Regions from separate parts of the Microbacterium phoenicis genome, predicted to be linked through region 1. Evidence: predicted binding sites of a transcription regulator. Region 1 holds the regulator's gene; the other holds the start of a gene.
What was found. Region 1 encodes HspR, which represses chaperone genes until heat shock. Its sites were predicted from a motif close to AAGTTGAGTCNNNNNGACTCAACTT; they were not measured.

Region 1 (9,453 bases):
ATGAACTCGCGGTACTCGTCGAGCGTCGTCGCACCGATCAGGCGCAGCTCGCCGCGCGCGAGCATGGGCTTCAGCATGTTGGATGCCGCGACCGAGCCCTCGCCGCCGCCGGCACCCATGAGGGTGTGCAGCTCGTCGATGAAGGTGATCACGCGACCCTCGGACTCGGTGATCTCCTTGAGGACGCTCTTCAGCCGCTCCTCGAACTGCCCGCGGTACATCGCGCCGGCCACGAGCGCGGAGATGTCGAGCGCGATGAGCTCCTTGCCCTTCAATGACTCGGCGACATCGCCCGCGACGATGCGCTGCGCGAGCCCTTCGACCACCGCGGTCTTGCCGACGCCGGGCTCACCGATGAGAACCGGATTGTTCTTCGTGCGCCGCGTGAGCACCTGACTGACACGGCGGATCTCACCGTCGCGACCGATGACGGGGTCGAGCTTGCCCTGCCGCGCACGGTCGGTGAGGTTGATGCCGAACTGCTCGAGGGCGCTGCCCTGCTCCCCCTGGCCGGGGGCCGGTTGTGCGTTCATCATCTGCTCCTGAAGAATCGAGCGAAACTTGAGTCTGTCTGGCTCAACTTTATCACGACGCCATATCGGCGGCGCAGGCGAAGCGGGACCGATACGCCGTCGGGGTCGTTCCCAGCACCCGCGAGAAGTTCTGCCGCAGCACCGCCGCCGAACCGAACCCGCACTCGTACGCGATCGCGTCGAGACCGAGGTCGGTCTGCTCGAGCAGACGCTGCGCGTGCAGGATCCTCTGCCGGCCGAGCCACGCACCCGGAGTCGTGCCGTAGTCAGCCTTGAACCGCCGCGCGAACGTCCGCGGCGACATGTGCGCCTTCGCCGCCAGTTGATCAACGGACAGGTCCCGCCGCAGGTTCTCGAGCATCCAGTCCGTCACGGGCGTGAGCGACAGCGACGTCGACACGGGCAGCGGTGCCGCGATGAATTGCGCCTGCCCGCCGTCCCGCTGCGGCGGCACGACCATCCGGCGCGCGATCGTGTTAGCCGCCTCGGCACCCAGCTCGATCCGCAGCAGGTGGAGGCACGCGTCGAGTCCCGCCGCCGTTCCCGCGCTCGTGATGATCCGATCGGACTGCACGTACAGCACGTTCGGGTCGACCTCGATGTCGGGGTACATGCTCGCCATCGTCTCGGCGTACCGCCAGTGCGTCGTCGCGCGTCGACCGGATAGGACTCCGGATGCCGCGACCGCGAACGCCCCGCTGCACACCGTCAGCACCCAGGCCCCCCGCTCGACCGCCCGGCGGATGACGTCGATCACGCGCGGGTCGACGTTCGCCCACGCCTCGCGCGGAATCGGCGTGATGACGACGACATCCGCCTCGTCGGCGAATGCCAGACCCTCCGCGACGTTGATCGAGAACGCCAGGTTGCTCGGAACCGCACCGGGGTCGGGCGCCACGATGCGGAAGTCGAAGTTCGGGATGCCGTCGTCGCTGCGATCCAGCCCGAACGCCTCACAGGCGAGCCCGAACTCGAACGGGGCGAAGCCGGGCTGCACGACGCAGGCGACGGTGCGGATCATGGCGACCTCCGGGAGACGTGAACCAGCGCGGAACACACGCTGGCAGGATTCCTACGAACGGTGACGATGCGGCCACTCGTGGCAGGATGAGGCCAAGCATAGCGTTCCTGCCATGACTGCCGCACTCCTCCTCATCCTGCTTCTGCTCGTCGTCACCGCCGGCGCCGTGATCGGCGCGCTCCGCCTCGTCGTCGTCGACGGATACCGCCATGAACCCTGCCGCACCGACCGCCCCCGGTGCCCCTGACGCCCCTTCCCCCTCGTCGGCGCGCCGCCCTAGAATCGGGGCCGCGCGAGAGGACCCCCATGACCGAGCCCGTTCCGCCGTACACGCCGCAGCCCTACCCCTACCGGCCTTCGACCGCCGCCCCGTCCGCCAGGAACCTGGCCCTCGTCGCACTGATCGTCGCCGCGGTGCCGGTCCTCCTGCAGGGCGTGTGGCCGGGTATCCAGATCCAGCTGTACCGCGCGATCTACGACCCCGCCGCGATCGGACTGGTAAACGCCGTCTTCTCCCTGTTCATGTCAGCCGTCTCGGTCGCCGCCCTGGTCATGGGCATCATCGCGGCGCGGCGGGATGCCGGGGCTCGACTCCTGGGCGGCATCGCGATCGGCATCGCCGGATCGACCCTTGTCGGCATCGGCCTCAGCCTCGCGTCCTCGACGATCGGCGGCCGATTCTTCTAACCGTCGGCGAACACCGCGACCTACGTCGACAACCGCAACAACGCGGGCGGAGCCGGCGGCGTCTGACCCGGCTCAGCGCCGCGTGAGGTCCATCGCCGCCGCCAGCAGGATCTGTGCCGACCGGGCCCAGTCGAACGAGCGGATGTGGGCGGTCCCTGCCTCGACCAGAGCCTCCCGCATTCCCGGTTCGTCGAGCGAACTCACCGCGTCGGCCACAGCCGTCGGATCGAGCGGGTCGACGTACAGCGCGCCGTCGCCGGCGACCTCGCGGAAGATCTCCATGTCGGTCACGACGGCGGGCACCCCGAGTTCGAGAGCCTCCGCGACCGGCAGGCCGTAGCCCTCATCGAGACTCGTCGTCACGAGAGCGGCGTCATCGGCCAGGAGCGCCGCGTACGCGGCATCCGTCACCCCGTCGTGGAAGACGACCGACGCCCCCGCTGCCAGGGACGTCAGGTCGGCGCGCCGCTCGGGCGAGATGCGCGACAGCAGGTGCAGGGTGTGGTCGGGCAGCTGCCGCATCGCGGTGACGAGCGTCTCGACGTTCTTGTACGGCATGAACGAGCCCATGTAGACGAGGTTCCGCACCGGACCCGCGCCGATCGCGGTGCCTTCGGGCAGCAGCTCGGCGAGGCGCTGGGGCGCGTTGGGGATGACGACGACCGGGCGTTTCGTCAGGCGCACGCGCGCGAACTGCCGAGCGCTCGTCTCGCTGACCGTCGCGACGAGGTCGGCCGCGTTCAGCGTCCACCGCTGCGGCCAGTACGACAGGTGGAACAGCCGCCATCCGAGACGCACGTACCAGGGCAGTGCGCGCGGCGGCGTCCGGTGCCGGTAGTAGATCGTGTCGTGCAGCGTCAGGATGAGGCGGAACCGACGTCCCGCCGAGCCGATCGTCTGCATCGGCGAGAACAGCACGTCGGGTCGGTGCCGGTTCAGCAGTAGCGACGAGAACGGCTCCTTCACCGACGTGGGTGCGTGAGTCTTCAGGGTGATCGCATCGGCCGGGAGAAAGGCCCGCTGCCGCTCGTCGTGGATCAGGTAGGTGACCTCGGTCCGGTGGGCGGACGCGGCATCCGACACCGCCTGCGCGAGCTCGGCCGAGTAGCGACTGATGCCGTCGTGGAAGTCCGTGCGGATGTAGCGCGCGTCGAAGAACAGCCGCATGTCAGCCGTCGAGCGGTTCGCCGCGGTACAGCTTCTCGAACGTGTCGAGGGTCCGCTCGATGTCGTGGATCTCCACACCGTCGAGCGAGGCCTGCTGCATCCGCGAGTACTCGGCCTGGTCGGCGGTGAGCACGGTGCGGATCTTCTCGGCGAGCTCGTCCGCGTTGCCCGGCTCGAACAGGTAACCGTTCTCGCCGTCGTGCACGAGGTGCGGCAGCGCGACGGCGTTCGCGGCGATGACCGGCAGACCCGAGGCCATGGCCTCCATCGTCGCGATCGACTGCAGCTCGGCGACCGACGCGATGACGAAGACGTCGGCGCGGGTGTAGGCCGCGCGGAGCTCCTCCTCCGACACCCGACCGCGGAACGTGACCCGGTCGGTGAGGCCGAGGCGCTGCGTGGCCTGCTCGAGATTCTTGCGCTGGTCCCCGCCGCCGACGATCTCGAACTCGAGGTTCAGGTCGGTCAGCTTCGCGATCGCCTCGAGCGTGACCTCGACGTGCTTCTCGGTCGTGAGTCGTCCGACGAACAGCACCCGGCGCCGGTTCTCGCGCGGCTCGAGGTTCGGCGTGTAGTTGCTCTTGCGGATGCCGCAGCTGATCGGGACGACCCCATGGATGTCGATCGTGTTCTCGAGGAACTCCGCCGCCTTGCGGGTGGGCGTCGTCACCGCACGCGACATTGCGAACGTACGCGCCGCGTCGTCCCACGCGAGCTTGAGGAAGATGTCGTACAGGAACTTCGGCAGCAACGTGAAGTCGAGGATGTTGTCGGCCATGATGTGGTTCGTCGCCACGACCGGGATGCCGCGCTGGTTCGCGATACGGGTGAGCGCGCGCCCGATCACGATGTGCGACTGACTGTGGACGACGTCGACGTCGATCTCGTCGAGGAGCCGGCGCGAGTAGTGCTTGCCCATCCACGGCAGGACGAAGCGCAGCCAGTCGTGCGGGTGCCACCGCCATCCCGGCAGGCGGTGGACGGTGAGCGGCTGCCCCTCGATGTCCTCGGTGAACACGCCGTGGTTGCGGTGGCCGACGCTGGGTGTCACGACGTGCACGTGGTGGCCGCGCTCGGCGAGGCCGGCGGCGAGGCGCTCGGTGAAGCGCGCTCCTCCGTTGACGTCGGGCGCGAACGTGTCGGCCGCGATCATGATGGTGAGGGGGCGGCGCTCGGGAGCGGGGCTGTCCGGGGGCGTCATGGTCACGGGGTACGGGCCAATCTGTGCGTCGGAGGCGAGGGGGCTCTCGCCGGTGGGGCGCAGGGATGTGCGGGGCGCCGGGGCTCGATTCTAGCCCGCGAGCCGTTTCGGGCCCGCTGGGAGGTCGGCGCGCCCCGGGCTCAGGACCGTCGAAGGCGGCCCCCCCTACGCTTGTCGGCATGACCCGCATCTCCGCCCAGGCCGACCCCGCGCAGTGGGTTCCGATCACCGGCTCGTTCGGGTTCCGCGGACGCCGCGCCCGCAAGAAGGCGATCGGGATGCTGCTCGCCCAGGCGAACGCCGCCTTCGGTCGCGAGCAGCCCGGCAGCAAGGTCGCCGCGTGGGCGATGAGCCAGGCGATCCCCGCGCTGATGCGCCGCGCCGACGGACGCCTGCTGGCGTGGGTCTGGAAGGACGACCCCGAGCTCCTCGTCGCGATGGCCCAGGTCCAGGAGCTCACGCCGCAGCTGCGGACCATGCGCGCGAGCATGCCGATCGAGTACGACGACACCGTCTCGTTCACCGGTTCCCCCCTGGGCGTGGGCGAGAAGCTCGAGATGCCCCTGCCGCCGAACCCGCGTCAGACGCCGTTCGCCTCGTACACCTGGGACACCGGCACCCACCTCGTGACCCTCACCGCCGTCATCTCCGACCGCGAGCGGTTCGGCACCGTCATCCCGGCCGTCGACGCGCTCGCCCGATCGCTCCGCCTCGTGACCGACCTGACCGTCGGCGAAGGCCCCGGCACCCTCCGCATCGACCCCGCCTGACCCCCGGCATCCGCTCGCTGTCCCGTCGCCGTCGCCCGTCCCGTCGCCGAGCCGACGCGATAGGCACTCACGCTCGCGGGATGACAGCCGTTCGCGTCGGGTCGAGGCTCACGGGCGCCAGCCGCGCTCGATCAGTGCGGCCCGGGTGCGCAACAGGATGCCGCGGCGGGCGGCGCCGCGATGCGAACGGTTCACCCGGATCACGCGCCATCCGGCGGCGGCGAGTGCGTCGAGCCGTTCGACGTCGCGCGCGTACTGACGGTCGTCGAGGCGGTGCTGCTCCCCGTCGTACTCGAGCAGGACCTGCGTCGCCGCGTGGACCAGGTCGCCGTAGGCCAGGAACCGGCCGCGTGCATCCATGATGACCTCGTTGACGGTGAACTCGGGGAGCCCGGCGTCCGCGGCATCGAGGCGCAGCAGTGTCTCGGCGACGGAATCCGTCCGCGCACGCGCCCGTTCGAGCGCTCGTCGCAGCCGTCTGACGTGACGCATTCCGGCGCAGGCCACGACTGCTGCCTGCAGCTCCTCGGAGGTGGCGACAGGCTGCTGTCGACGCATCAGCGAATCGGCCGCGACGACGAGCTCACGATCGCCGAGAAGGGATGCCGCCTGGCACCACGCCTCGCTGGGTGGCACGCACGGCAGGCCGGCGACCCGGTGATCGACGGCCGCGCTCGACTCGTGGCCCCGCACCCCCGCGCCGCGGGCGCGGCCGAGGGGGCGCGCGGCGGAGACGTCGACGCTCTCGCGAAAGCGATCCGGGATCCATGCCCCGACGAGCGCGAGCGCGGTGGCATGTGAGAAGTGCTCGCCGGGACCCAGCTTCGGCGCGTAGGCGCAGGCCCGGGCCACGGCATCCGTCGCCTCCGACCGGGAGCGGACGCCCCGGAAGGGACGCGACAGATCGCGCCCCCGCAGGCGACCGACGGTGACACCTGCGCCCCTCGCGTCGGCGATAACGAACACAGGCGGAAGCTGCGGTGGCAGCGGTGTCGAAGGTCTCATCCCCCCGACACTCGCCTCCTCGACGCGCCTCACGCCCCCGGCATCCGCCCCTCGTGCACAACTCGCCGCGCGCGCACCCTCGGGAGGAACCTCCAGCCGACGCGAACGGTCGTCACCGGGCGGCCTTCAGCGCAGTCGGCGTCGGCTCGGCGTCGCGAAAAGCGTCAGTCGTCGGAGGGGGACGGATGCGGGCGGTAGAGGACCACGTCGGTCGCGCGGCGGACGCGGGTGCCCTGGCGGAGCGTGACGACCGAGCCGGTCGCGCCGGCGGCGAACACGCGAGCACCGCGTCGGGCGGCGACCTCGTCGCGCAGGCGACCCTGCAGTCCCGAGACCTCGCGGCGCAGCATCCGCACCTGGTTCTCGAGGTCGATGATGCGCGAGATGGCCGGCAGGCTCACGCCGTCGGCCGACATCTGCGCCACCTCGCGCAGCTGCGCAACGTGCCTGAGGGAGTACCGGCGCGACCCACCACGGGTGCGCGCCGGTACCACGAGTCCCAGCCGGTCGTATTGACGCAGCGTCTGCGGGTGCATGCCGGCGAGCTCAGCGGCCACCGCGATCGCCAGGATCGGGGCGTCTTCGTCGACCTGCTCGTTCGCCATGCGTCTCACCTCACTCGCGCGCCTTGGCCATCAGGTCGGCGCGGGGGTTCTCCTTGGGTTCCAGCTCGTGGAAGCGCTCCAGCGCTTCGCGCGCGGCCGCATCGAGGTGCGTGGGGACGGCGACCTGGACCTCGGCGAGCAGGTCGCCGGTGCCCTTCGCCGTCTGCACCCCGCGGCCCTTCACGCGCAGCACGCGCCCCGACGGCGTCCCCGGCGCGACGCGCAGCTTGACGCTGTCGCCGCCGAGCGTCGGGACCTCGATGGTCGCACCCAGCGCCGCCTCGGTGAACGTGACGGGAACATGGATGCGGAGGTTCAGCCCCTCCCGCGTGAAGACGGGATGCGGGCGCACGCCGACCGTGAGGACGATGTCGCCCGCCTCCCCGCCGTCCGGCGAGGGACGACCGCGACCGCGGAGCTTGATCTTCTGCCCGTCTGAAACACCCGCGGGGATCTTCACCTTGATGGGCTTGCCGTCGTCGCCCTGGAGCGTGATGGTGTCGCCCTTCACAGCCGTCGTGAAGTCGAGCGTCGTGCGGGCGGTGACGTCGGCCCCGCGCTGCGGACCGCCGAAGCCGCGGAAGCCGCCGCTGGACTGCCCGAAGCGACCGGAGCCGAAGCGTCCGCCGCTCTGCTGCCCGAACATCGCGAAGAGGTCGTCGAAGTCGGCCTGCTGGCCGCCCGCACCACCCGGCTGGAACCGGCTGAACACGTCCTCGAACCCGCCGCTCGCCCCGGGCTGGAAGCGAGCGCTTCCCGACCCCATGGCGCGCAGCTGGTCGTACTCGGCGCGCTGCTCCTTGTCGGAGAGCACCGAGTACGCCTCGCTGACCTCTTTGAACTTCGCCTCGGCGGCGGGGTCCCCCGCGTTCGAGTCGGGGTGATAGGTGCGCGCCAGCTTGCGGTACGTCTTCTTCAGGTCGGCGTCGGAGACGTCCTTCGACACCCCGAGCACCTTGTAGAAGTCCTTGTCGAACCAATCCTGACTGGCCATCAGCGCGCCCCCTTACTCGGCCGGAACGGCGACCACGACCTTCGCCGGACGCAGCTCGAGGTCACCGAGGCGGTAACCGACCTCGACGACCTCGAGGATCGTCGGCTCGGTCGTGCCGGGTGTGGGCGCCTGGAAGATCGCCTCGTGCTGCTGCGGGTCGAACGCGTCGCCCGCAGCGCCGTAGCGCTCCACTCCCAGGCGGGCCACGACGGCCCGCATCTTCTCGGCGATCGCGGCCAGCGCGCTGCCCTCGGCGAGGTCGCCGTGCTTCTCGGCACGGTCGAGGTCGTCGAGCACGGGGAGCATCCCCTTGGCGACGGCGCCCTTGGCGCGCGCGAGCTCCACCTCGCGCTGCTCCTCGGTGCGGCGACGGTAATTGGCGTACTCCGCCTGCACGCGCTTGAGGTCGAGGAGCAGGTCGTGCTCCTCCTCCGGCGCGTCCGCGACGGCGGCCTCGTCGGACTGGGCCGCGCCGAGGATGTCGTCGACCGTGAGCGCTTCGGGCTCCGTGTCGGCATCCTCGGCGGGCCGGGCCGACTCCTCGGCCGGGGTCGCGGCGACGTCGTCGCCCTCGTCCGGCTTCTCGAAGTCCTTGTCCGCCATGCTTACTTCTTCTCGTCCTCGTCGTCGACGACCTCGGCGTCCACGACGTCCTCATCGGAGGATGCCGCCTGCTCGCCGGCCGGAGCGTCGGTCGGTGCCTGCGCGGCGTCGGCCTGGCTCGCGGCGTAGATCGCCTCGCCGATCTTGGTCTGCGACGCGTTGAGCTTGTCGTAGGCGTCCTTGACGGTGTCGTCGTTGTCGCCCGCGAGCGCCGTCTTGAGCGCGTCGACGTCGGCCTGGACCTCGGTCTTCACGTCCTCGGGCAGCTTGTCGGCGTTCTCGGTGAGGAGCTTCTCGATCGAGTACGAGAGCGTCTCGGCCTGGTTGCGGACCTCGGCGGCCTCGCGGCGCTTCTTGTCCTCGGCGGCGTGCTCCTCGGCCTCGCGCACCATGCGCTCGATGTCGTCCTTCGGCAGCGACGAGCCGCCGGTGATCGTCATCGACTGCTCCTTGCCGGTGCCCTTGTCCTTCGCCGACACGTGGACGATGCCGTTCGCGTCGATGTCGAACGTGACCTCGATCTGCGGGATGCCGCGGGGTGCCGGCGCGATGCCGGTGAGCTCGAACGTGCCGAGCGGCTTGTTGTCGCGGGTGAAGTCGCGCTCGCCCTGGAAGACCTGGATGGCGACCGACGGCTGGTTGTCGTCGGCGGTCGTGAAGGTCTCGCTGCGCTTGGTCGGGATGGCCGTGTTGCGCTCGATGAGCTTGGTCATGATGCCGCCCTTGGTCTCGATGCCGAGGCTCAGGGGGGTGACATCGATGAGCAGCACGTCCTTGCGCTCACCCTTGAGGACACCGGCCTGCAGGGCGGCGCCGACGGCGACGACCTCGTCCGGGTTGACGCCCTTGTTGGGCTCCTTGCCGGCT
Region 2 (9,453 bases), 740 kb from region 1:
GCAGCGGTCCGCGCTCGGGGTGGAAGGTCACGTCGCGCACCCAGCGTCCGCCGAGGCGCGCCTCCCACGCCGCGTACTCCGGCAGCAGGGTCGCCGCGACGTGCAGGACGAGAAGCGGCCCGCGGTACCCCGCGACAATTTTGGCGAGGCGCGCGTCCAGAGGATGGGGCGCGGTGCCGCCGCCGGCGTTGATCACGAGCAGGTCCGCAGCGTCGATTCGCGCGTCGAGGTCGTCGAGCGTGTCGACGACCGCGACGTCACCCTCCTCGCGGAGCACCTCCGCCACGATCGCACTCGTTTCGGCGAACGGATGCCACGGGTCGGCGTAATCCGCACCGCCCGAGAAGACAACGACGCGCGTCATTCAGATCCCGCCGGTGAACAGGCTCACCAGGCCCGCCGCGCCGAAGACGAACAGCACCACGGACACGACGCCCTTCCACGCGGCATCCTTCCTCAGGTGTCGGAGGGTGTCGGCGACAGTGAAGCAGGCGAAGGCGACGGCCCACGCCAGCGCGAACAGGCGTGACCCGAGATGAGCGATGAACGGCGCGGCCGGTGCCCAGAAGATCACGGCCGCAAAGGTCGCAACCAGCGTGATGACGATCAGCGCTCCGAAAACGAACATCGCGGTACCGCCCCGCGCATCCCACGCTTCGGCGGGCGTGCGTCGCACTCTGCCGGCCGCGAGATCCGCGACGAAGCCGTCCGGCAGCGGCTGGCTGTCATCGAGGAGGCTGAGGCGCCGGACGCGCGCCTCGTCGGCTCCCTGAGCGATCGCCCAGCGCAGGTAGGCGGACACCTCGTCGGGGTCCGCGTCGGGCGTGGCGACGGAGTATCGGCCGGCTTGCTCGCGCGCTCCGCTGGCGCGGTAGAGCGACACCAGCGCGGTTCTCAGGTCCGCGTCGTGAGGGTCGCGCTCAAGGGCGGATCGCAGCGGCCGAGCTGCACGGCGGATGCCGACGGTCGCCGCCTGCTCGTGTGCGTCGGCCATTGCGGCATCTGTCGTCCCCATGTCCTCAGTATGGCGATGGCGTTCGTTCACCTTCGGTTAAGTTGTGCACAACTCAATTGCGTGCAACCATATTGGTATGCGAGCGATCGACCAGATGGTGTGCTTCGGGGTGTACTCGGCCAGCCACGCCTTCGGGCAGGCGTATCGGCGCGTGCTCGCGCCGTGGAAGCTGACGTATCCGCAGTACCTCGTCATCGTCGCTCTCGGCGACAAGGAGCCCCGGTCGGTCAAGGAACTGGGCGCAGAGCTTCTCCTCGACTCGGGCACCCTGTCACCGCTCATCCGGCGCCTCGAGGCGCGCGGCATCGTCTCCCGTTCGCGCAGCCCTCACGACGACCGTGTCGTGGAGGTCTCGCTGACGGACGATGGCCGTGCGCTCCGCTCGGAGCTGTCCGTTGTCGGCGCGGAGATCGCGCGCTGCACCGGACTCGACGAGGAGAAAGCGCGGATGCTGCTCGACGTGGTCCACGACCTGAACCGCGTCATGCGTACCACCGACGAGGCAATCGCCTCCTGACCCGAAGGACATCATGGAAGCTCTCTACACCGCAGAAGCACTCGCAACCGGAGGCGGCCGCAACGGACACGTCCGCACCGTCGACGGTCTCGTCGACACCGACGTCCGCGTTCCCAAGGAGATGGGCGGCGCCGGTGGTGCCCCGAACCCCGAGGTGTTCTTCGCCGCCGGCTACGCCGCCTGCTTCCACAGCGCCCTGCAGTCCGTCGCCCGCGCCCAGAAGGTGGCCCTCGAGGACACCAGCGTCGGCTCGCGCGTCAGCATCGGCTCGAACGGCGAGGGCGGCTTCGGCCTCGCCGTGCAGCTCGAGGTCGTCATCCCGAACCTCCCGCACGACCAGGCGCAGGCACTCGCCGACGCCGCACACCAGGTGTGCCCCTACTCGAACGCCACGCGCGGCAACATCGAGGTCACCGTCACGGTCGTCGAGGACTGACCTCCGCCGGACTCAGGCGACAGGGCTCACGCGCAGCCAGCGGAATCCGCAAGCGGGCAGCGTGAGCCCTTCGTCGATTCCGATCTCGACACCCTCGACCAGGTCGAGCGCCGCGGGCGCGAAACCCGACAGCGTCACCGCGGGGACGTGCGCGGGCTCTGCGGCGACGTTCGCGAGCACCAGCACGACCGACCCGTCCCCGGGACGCTGATACCCGATGACGGATGCCGAGGGTACGCCGAAGCCGATCAGATGCGTTCCGTCGAACTCGGGCGTCGTGTGCCGGACGGCGATGAGCTTCGTGAGGTCGCGGTGGATGCGGCCGGCCGAGGTGGCGGCATCCGTCCGCTGCGCGTAGCGATCACGCGGCTTCTGACCGCGGTGCGTCCACCGCGAGTCGTCGCGACGCTCCGGATCGTCGCGGAACGTCGGGTCGTTCAGCTGCCCGACCTCATCGCCAAGCCACAGCACGGGAAGACCCGGCACGCTCAATGCGAGCGCGTGCGCGAGGATCACGCGGGCTTCGCCGAGCGGGTCGCCGGCCTCGACCCCGGCGAGCGACGCGGTCGTCCCTGCCACTCCGTCCGCCGTCGGCAGGCCGCGGCCGAACGAGGAGCCGTCCGTGTAGCGCGCGGTGAGCTCGGCGGCATCCGTCCGCCACACCACCGCGTCCGCATCCCGCACCGCGGCGACGTCGAGACTGCCGTCGCGTGCCTCGAGCGCGCGTTGCAGGGGCGCGGCGTCGCCCGTGGCGAGCGCCTGCCAGAGCGGAGCGGAACCGGGGGATGCCGGGAGCACATCGACCCCCGGCGCACCGATCGCCAGCACGGCGGCGACGACGTCCACCGCGTCGCGATGCGGGAGGAGGAAGACCTCGACACCGCGCCCGGCGAGGAAGAGGAGATCGTCGACCAGGCTTGCGAGATCGTCGCGCGCGGGGACGTCGACCGCGAGCGAGATCCCTGAAAGCCGAAGCCGGCCCGCCAGGTCGGAGAGGCGATCGATCGATCCGAGACCGGGGTCGCAGCGACGGAGGTCGATCGTGCCGTCCTCGCGGCGGGCGAACGGCGACTGCACGTGCAGAACGCTCACGCCGAGCTCGCGGAGCGCGGGGATCTCGTCGCCGAGCCCGGCCAGGTTCCCGGCGTACCGGTCGGCATAGCAGGCCGCGCCGAAGGCGAACCGCGAGCTGGTGCGCACGGCATTCGCGGCGCGCTGCTCGCCGTGCACCTTGAGGTCGAGCGAGCGCCCGTTCGCCGCGACGACCGCCGCCGTCACGAGGTCGACGAGGTCCGCGGTCGACCCGCGTCGGGACAGCGCTGCCCGCAGCGCGGGGAGGTGCTGACGGATCCGCTCGGCCGCGGCATCGTCGACCCGCGTGCGCTCGGCGACGGTCGACAGCGTCGCCGCGAGGTCATCCTCGACGGCCCCGATGGTACTCATGCGGTGGACCTCCCGCCCCCAGCGTAGAGGGCGGGCGTGCGGGCCTCAGTCGGCGCGCGCCACCGTGCGGTCGAGGAATGCGTGGATCGTCGCGTGCAGTGCGGCGGTCGACGCCGCGTCGATGGCCCCGGAGTGTCCGCCCTCGATGGGCTCGAGGTAGTGCACCTCGGCATCCGTCTCGTCCGCCAACCGCGCCGCCATCTTGCGCGCCTGCACGGGACCGACCCGGTCGTCGCTCGCGGCCGCGTAGATGAGGGATGCCGGATACCGCCGCCCGGGCTCGATGAGGTGATACGGCGAGAACGTCTTCACGAACTCCCAGTCGGCGGGATCATCGGGGTCGCCGTACTCCGCGATCCAACTGGCACCCGCCGACAGCCGTGTGTACCGCCGCATGTCGAGAAGAGGCACGCCGCAGACGATCGCGCCGAAGTCATCGGGGTACTGCGTCAGCATGTTGCCGACGAGCAGGCCGCCGTTGCTGCGGCCGTGGCAGGCGATGCGGTCGGGCGTCGAGACGCCGCGCGCGACGAGGTCGCGGGCGACAGCGGCGAAGTCCTCATAGGCGCGGTGGCGGTTCTCGCGCAGGGCGGCGAGGTGCCACTCCGGTCCGAACTCGCCGCCGCCGCGGATGTTCGCGACGACGTAGACGCGTCCCGCCTCGAGCCAGGCGGGGCCGACGATCGTCGGGTACTCGGGGGTCAGGGCGTGCTCGAATCCGCCGTAGCCGTTCATGAGGACGGGGAGGGCGCCGGAGCGCTCGCGGGGACCGACCTCGAAGTACGGCACACGCGTACCATCGGCCGACGTCGCCCAGTGCTGCTCGGCGACGAGTCCGGAGGCATCGAAAGTGGCGCGGCTGCGATCGACGACGCGCGGCTCCGCACCCGGCTCGAGAACGAGGAGCGTCGGGGGAGTGAGGAAGCCGCGAGCGACCACCCACAGCTCGTCGTCCTCGTCGTCGTCGGCGGTGGCGATGTTCGCGCTGAAGAGGTCGGCGTCGCCGAGGCCCAGGTCGAGGTCGACACCGACGAGCGTCTCAGGGTCGAGTGACACGAGCCGGCTCTGCACGCGATCGAGGATCGTCAGGACGAGGCGCGTGCGGGTCCAGGTCCAGGACTCGAGCACCGCCGTGTCGTTCGGGGCGAAGGCGACGCGCAGGTCCGACCCGTCGCCTTCCGTGACGGTCTCCAGCGGTCCGATGAGGAGGGTGCCCGACGGATGCGTCGTGTCGCCGATGCGCCACGGGGTCGTGGTCCGGACAGTGACGAGGTCGCCGTGCACATCCACGTTCGCATCCTGCGGCACGGCGATGAGCCTCGGCTCGCCGCCGTCCCACACCCACGCTTCGGAGTGGAAGAAGTCGTGCGCGATGACCACGATCGGCGTCGCCGTGCCGCCCGTGCTATCGACGTGCGCGAACACGCCGACGTCCGAGGCGACCCCCGTCACGATGGGCGGCGCGTCTGCGAGGGACTCACCCCGTCGCCAGGCGCGCGCGCTGATCGGATACCCGGAGTCGGTTACGCCGCCTCCGTGCAGGGCGGTGGCGACGAGCAGGGTGTCGCGATCGACCCACGCGATCATCGTCTTCTCGGCGTCCAGGGTGAACGGGGTGTCGTCGACGAAGCGACCCGCGTCGAGGTCGAACTCGCGCACGACGGTGGCGTCGCCGCCGTCCGGGCTCAGCCGCACGAGCGCACGTCCGGTGCCGGCGGGACCGTGAACCGCCCCGGCGAACGCCCAGGCGACACCCTCCTCCCGGCCGAGCGCATCGACGTCGAGCAGCACCTCCCACGTCGGCTCACCCGCCGCGAAGGCCGTGCGAGATGTCCGTCGCCACAGACCGCGAGGGTTCGCGGCATCCCGCCACAGGTCGTACATGAGATCGCCGTGGCGGCTCGGGACGACGAGTCGATCGGGGTCCTGCAGGATGCCGGTCAGGCGGCGCTCGAGCTCGTTGCGGGTGTCGCTCGAAAAGGCCGCCTCGGTCTCGGCGGTCCGTTCGGCTGCCCAAGCGCGGGCCTCGGGCCCGTCGATCTCCTCCAGCCAGAGGAACGGGTCGGCGGGCTCGGGGGCGGTCTCGGAGGCGCTCATGTCGCCAGCCTACGGCCGTCGCCGCCGGGGGCGTTCGCCGTCCGAGAACCGTTGGCACTCGGTGGGGCAGAGTGCTAATCTGAACCTACTTGAGCCGCTATGGCTCAACTTTGAGACAACAACATCGAAGGAGAGAATCATGGCAACCTACGACCCGTTCCGTGACCTCGACCGCATCGCGTCGACCCTCTTCGACACGCGCCGCGGCCCGCGACGGATGCCGATGGACCTGTACCGCGACGGCGACCACTACGTCCTGAATGCCGACCTGCCGGGCATCGACCCGGGCTCGGTCGACATCGACGTCGACGGCCAGCTGCTCACCATCCGCGCCGAGCGCACGGTGGGCGCTGCCGACGGGGTGAAGTGGATCACGCGCGAGCGCGAGACCGCGAGCTTCCTGCGCCAGTTGAACCTCGGCCAGGGCATCGACACCGACGCCATCACCGCGACCTACAACAACGGCGTCCTGACGGTCACCATCCCGGTGAGCGAGAAGGCCAAGCCGCGCAAGGTCGAGGTCGTCGCCGAAGGGTCGGCCCCGACCATCGCGGCCCACGAGAGCGAGCCGCAGCCGATCGACCAGTGATCGGCGGAGCGCTCCCGCTCTGACGAATCGCCCCGCATCCCGTGTCGGATGCGGGGCGATTCGTCTACGGTCACACTCCGCGCAGACGCGCCGTCAGCTTCTCGAGCTGGGCGAGTTCGTCGTCGGTGAGCACCGACATCCGCTCGGCGATCGTGCGGCCGTGAGCAGTGGCCATGCGGCGGAACGTCGCCGCGCCCTTCTCCGTGGCGCGGAGGATCGCGCCGCGACCGTCTTGAGGGTCCGGGCATTTGGCGACGAGACCCCGAGCGACCATCCGATCCACGAGGCGGGACACGCTGGGCTGGCTGATCAGCATGTTCGCGGTGACGTCGCGAAGTCGCGCCGTGTGCTCGTCGCATCGGGTCACGGTGAGGAGGACGTCGTACTCCGCGCTGGAGAGGTCGTCGTCATCGAAGTCCTGGGAGATCTCGGCCAAAACCTCGTGCTGCGCGCGGAAGAGGCTCTCCCATGCCGCGATGGCGAGGCGTCGATCGGTCATGGCGTCCACTGTATCGTCGCGTGCCCGCACGACGAGCGCGGTTCGTCGCTTCGTGGTCACCCGGACGTCACGCGCCGTTCCCGTGTGCAGGAAAGCATTCTGGCTCACCCGATGGAAGCGAGGCGCGCCCGTGAGCGTGATGAGACAGACAAGACGACGAGGCACTCGTGCCGGGATGGCGATGGGTGGACTCGGCGTCCTCGTCGCCTGCACCCTGACCGCCGGACCCGCGTTCGCGGCCGCCGGCTTCACCGAGCAACAGAAGACGGCGACCTACGCGTCGGACGCCGCCGCGTCGACCGGTGACGCGAAGGCGCCCAGCGCCGACAACTGGTCGGTCCGCATGATGGATGTCTTCGACGGCCTCCGCACCGACCGCGGCCCGGGCGGCAACACGGCCGTCATGGACTACAACGACGCGCTGACGAGCGAGATCAACCGGACCGCATCCGATGCCCAGGTGCAGCGGGCCATCGTCGACCAGTACGACGACATGTCCGTCAGCATGGGCGACGCCTTCGGTGAGAACCTCGGCGCGATCTACGCCGACGCGGTGGCAGCCGGCGAGCTTCCCAAGCTCACATGGTTGCTCAGCAAGGCAGGCGGCAAGCTCGGCTCGACGTCATCGAGCAATCCGCCGAAGAACTTCTTCGACTACGACCGGCCCTACCTCCGCCTCGACAAGACGAAGGACCTCGTCTATCGAGACAAGGAGGGCGGCGACGCGTGGGGTTCCACGAGCGGCTCGTTCCCGTCGGGTCACACATCGCAGGCGTACTGGCAGGGCACGGCGCTCGCCGAGATGCTGCCCGAGCTCGCGCCGCAGATCCTGGCCCGCACGGCCGAGGCCGGAAACAACCGCATCGTGATGGGGGCGCACTACCCGCTCGACGTCATCAGCGGCCGGATGATGGGCCAGAAGATCATCGCGCTCCGTCTCGCCGACCCCGCGATGCGGTCGTTGGTGGGCGAAGCCGCCGACGAGCTGCGCGGCGTCCTCGAGCGCGGCTGCGGTGACACCCTCGCGAACTGCATCGAGAAGGACGTCCCGTACCTGTCGACCGACAAGGCGCTCGCCTACTACCAGGAGCACCTGGGCTACGGATTCCCGGCCACCGGTCCGAAGGGGGTTCCCGTCGTGGTGCCCGATGGTGCGGAGGAGCTGCTCGTCTCGGCTCACCCGGAGTTGACGCCGGAACAGCGCCGTCAGGTGCTCGCGCTGACCGCGATCGACTCGGGCAACCCGCTCGACGTCGGTGAGCAGGAGAGCTGGCAGCGGATGAACCTCGCCGCCGCGATGGCGGCCGAGGTGACCGTGCGCGCCGACGGTTCCGTCGTGATCGGCAAGGGTGGCAGCGAGCCCACTCCGGATCCTGAGCCGACGCCCGACCCCGAGCCGACCCCGGACCCCGAGCCGACGCCGGACCCCGAGCCCACGCCGGCTCCGCAGCCGACCCCTGCTCCGGAGCCCACTCCGCCCGCAACCGGCGGCGCACCGAGCGCGCCCGCCGCGAACGGTGACGACCTGCCCGCCGCGGCGGAGGGGGAGATCGAGGCATCCGTCCGCGGTAATCGGATCGTCGTCTCCGGACTCACGGCGGAGCAGACGTACTACGGCTTCATCTACTCGACTCCGACAGCCCTCGGACAGGCGACGGCGGATGCCGCGGGTTCCGCGACCTTCGCCCTGCCGAGCGGCCTCGAGGCGGGGACGCATCGCGTCGCCGTGGTCGATGCAGCCGGAGACCTCGTCGGCTGGGCTGCGGTCACGATCGATCGCGGCGGGCCCGCCGCGATCGGCGATGAGGAGTTGGCCGCGGCCGGCGGTCAGAGTGCTCCGTTGTGGATCGCGGGAAGCGTCGGAACGGCTCTGCTCGCCCTCGGCGTCGTCCTGACGATGCGACGTCGCCGGAGCGGCATCGTCTGACTTGTCACGCAGTAAGGGCCGGCTGGAGAGGCATCCAGCCGGCCCTTGTCCCTTTGCACCAAGAGTGTCCTGCAATCACATGTCGGTAGCTGCCACAGCAAAACAACTACCTGGCAATGACTGTATAACGACGAGATAACGGTGGCAAGGGATTCCTGTTATCAATCTGTGATGAGCGAGCTCGGTGTGCGCTGTTGCCCGATGGCCCACACGTACGGCACCGGGGTTCCGTTGATCGCCCAGTCGCCGACGATGCGCTGTTTGAAGATGACCGGGTTGTGGGATGACACGGCGCGAGCGTTTCGCCAGAACCGATCGAGGCGCTTCGTCTCGGAGACGGCGGACGCGCTCAGCGCATTGAGGACCGTGCTCGTCGCCTCGAGGGAAAGGGGCGTGAGGACGATCTGCCCCTCGGCCGACTCGAGCTCGGCGCGCTGATTCGCCCGTTCCTCGGCGTCGGCGTCGCCCGCGAAGCGTGCGAGGTAGGCGGCCTGGGCGGATTCCGCGGTCCGCACGGCGACGGCCCGCGCCGCGAACCCCTGAGCGGTTGCGACCCCGACGGTCTGCTGCACGAGCGGATCCTGAGCCCAGGTGCCGGCGGAGCCGTGGCTGAAGACGCGGGTGCGGCTGCGCGCGTGCGCCGCGACCTCTCGGGCGGCGGCCTCGACGATGCCCGCCTGCGTGGCGAGATGGACGAGCTGGTAGAAGGCCGTCTGGTAGCGGAAGCGTTCGGAGAAGACCGTGATGTCCTCGGGCTCGACACGAGCGTCGTCGATGATCGTCGTGCCGCTGCCGGTCGTGCGCTGCCCGAAGCCGTCCCAGTCGTCGTGCACGATCACGCCGGGTTGATCGGCGCGCACGATCGCGATCACGGGGACGCCCTCGTACTCGGCGTACACGTCGAGCCAATCGGCGAAGATGCTGCCGGTG

Region 2: ABCU91_RS05210 (Hsp20/alpha crystallin family protein) is a predicted target of HspR. The motif match lies at 5,595-5,619, and genes of this name have one in related genera.

Annotation. Positions count from the first base shown of each region.
Region 1 covers NZ_CP154849.1:322,253-331,705, forward strand. The annotation lists gene ABCU91_RS01545 (ATP-dependent Clp protease ATP-binding subunit) at 1-533, opposite strand, end outside; gene ABCU91_RS01550 (GlxA family transcriptional regulator) at 586-1,554, opposite strand; gene ABCU91_RS01555 (hypothetical protein) at 1,667-1,801, shown strand; gene ABCU91_RS01560 (hypothetical protein) at 1,861-2,241, shown strand; gene ABCU91_RS01565 (glycosyltransferase family 4 protein) at 2,314-3,408, opposite strand; gene ABCU91_RS01570 (glycosyltransferase) at 3,410-4,609, opposite strand; gene ABCU91_RS01575 (hypothetical protein) at 4,789-5,379, shown strand; gene ABCU91_RS01580 (DUF559 domain-containing protein) at 5,488-6,345, opposite strand; gene ABCU91_RS01585 (heat shock protein transcriptional repressor HspR) at 6,549-6,989, opposite strand; gene ABCU91_RS01590 (DnaJ C-terminal domain-containing protein) at 7,000-7,983, opposite strand; gene ABCU91_RS01595 (nucleotide exchange factor GrpE) at 7,996-8,586, opposite strand; gene dnaK (molecular chaperone DnaK) at 8,589-9,453, opposite strand, start outside.
Region 2 covers NZ_CP154849.1:1,061,039-1,070,491, forward strand. The annotation lists gene ABCU91_RS05180 (ThuA domain-containing protein) at 1-364, opposite strand, end outside; gene ABCU91_RS05185 (DUF6584 family protein) at 365-1,015, opposite strand; gene ABCU91_RS05190 (MarR family winged helix-turn-helix transcriptional regulator) at 1,110-1,532, shown strand; gene ABCU91_RS05195 (organic hydroperoxide resistance protein) at 1,546-1,968, shown strand; gene ABCU91_RS05200 (hypothetical protein) at 1,981-3,411, opposite strand; gene ABCU91_RS05205 (prolyl oligopeptidase family serine peptidase) at 3,457-5,508, opposite strand; gene ABCU91_RS05210 (Hsp20/alpha crystallin family protein) at 5,648-6,097, shown strand; gene ABCU91_RS05215 (MarR family winged helix-turn-helix transcriptional regulator) at 6,168-6,596, opposite strand; gene ABCU91_RS05220 (acid phosphatase) at 6,772-8,523, shown strand; gene ABCU91_RS05225 (acyl-CoA dehydrogenase family protein) at 8,685-9,453, opposite strand, start outside.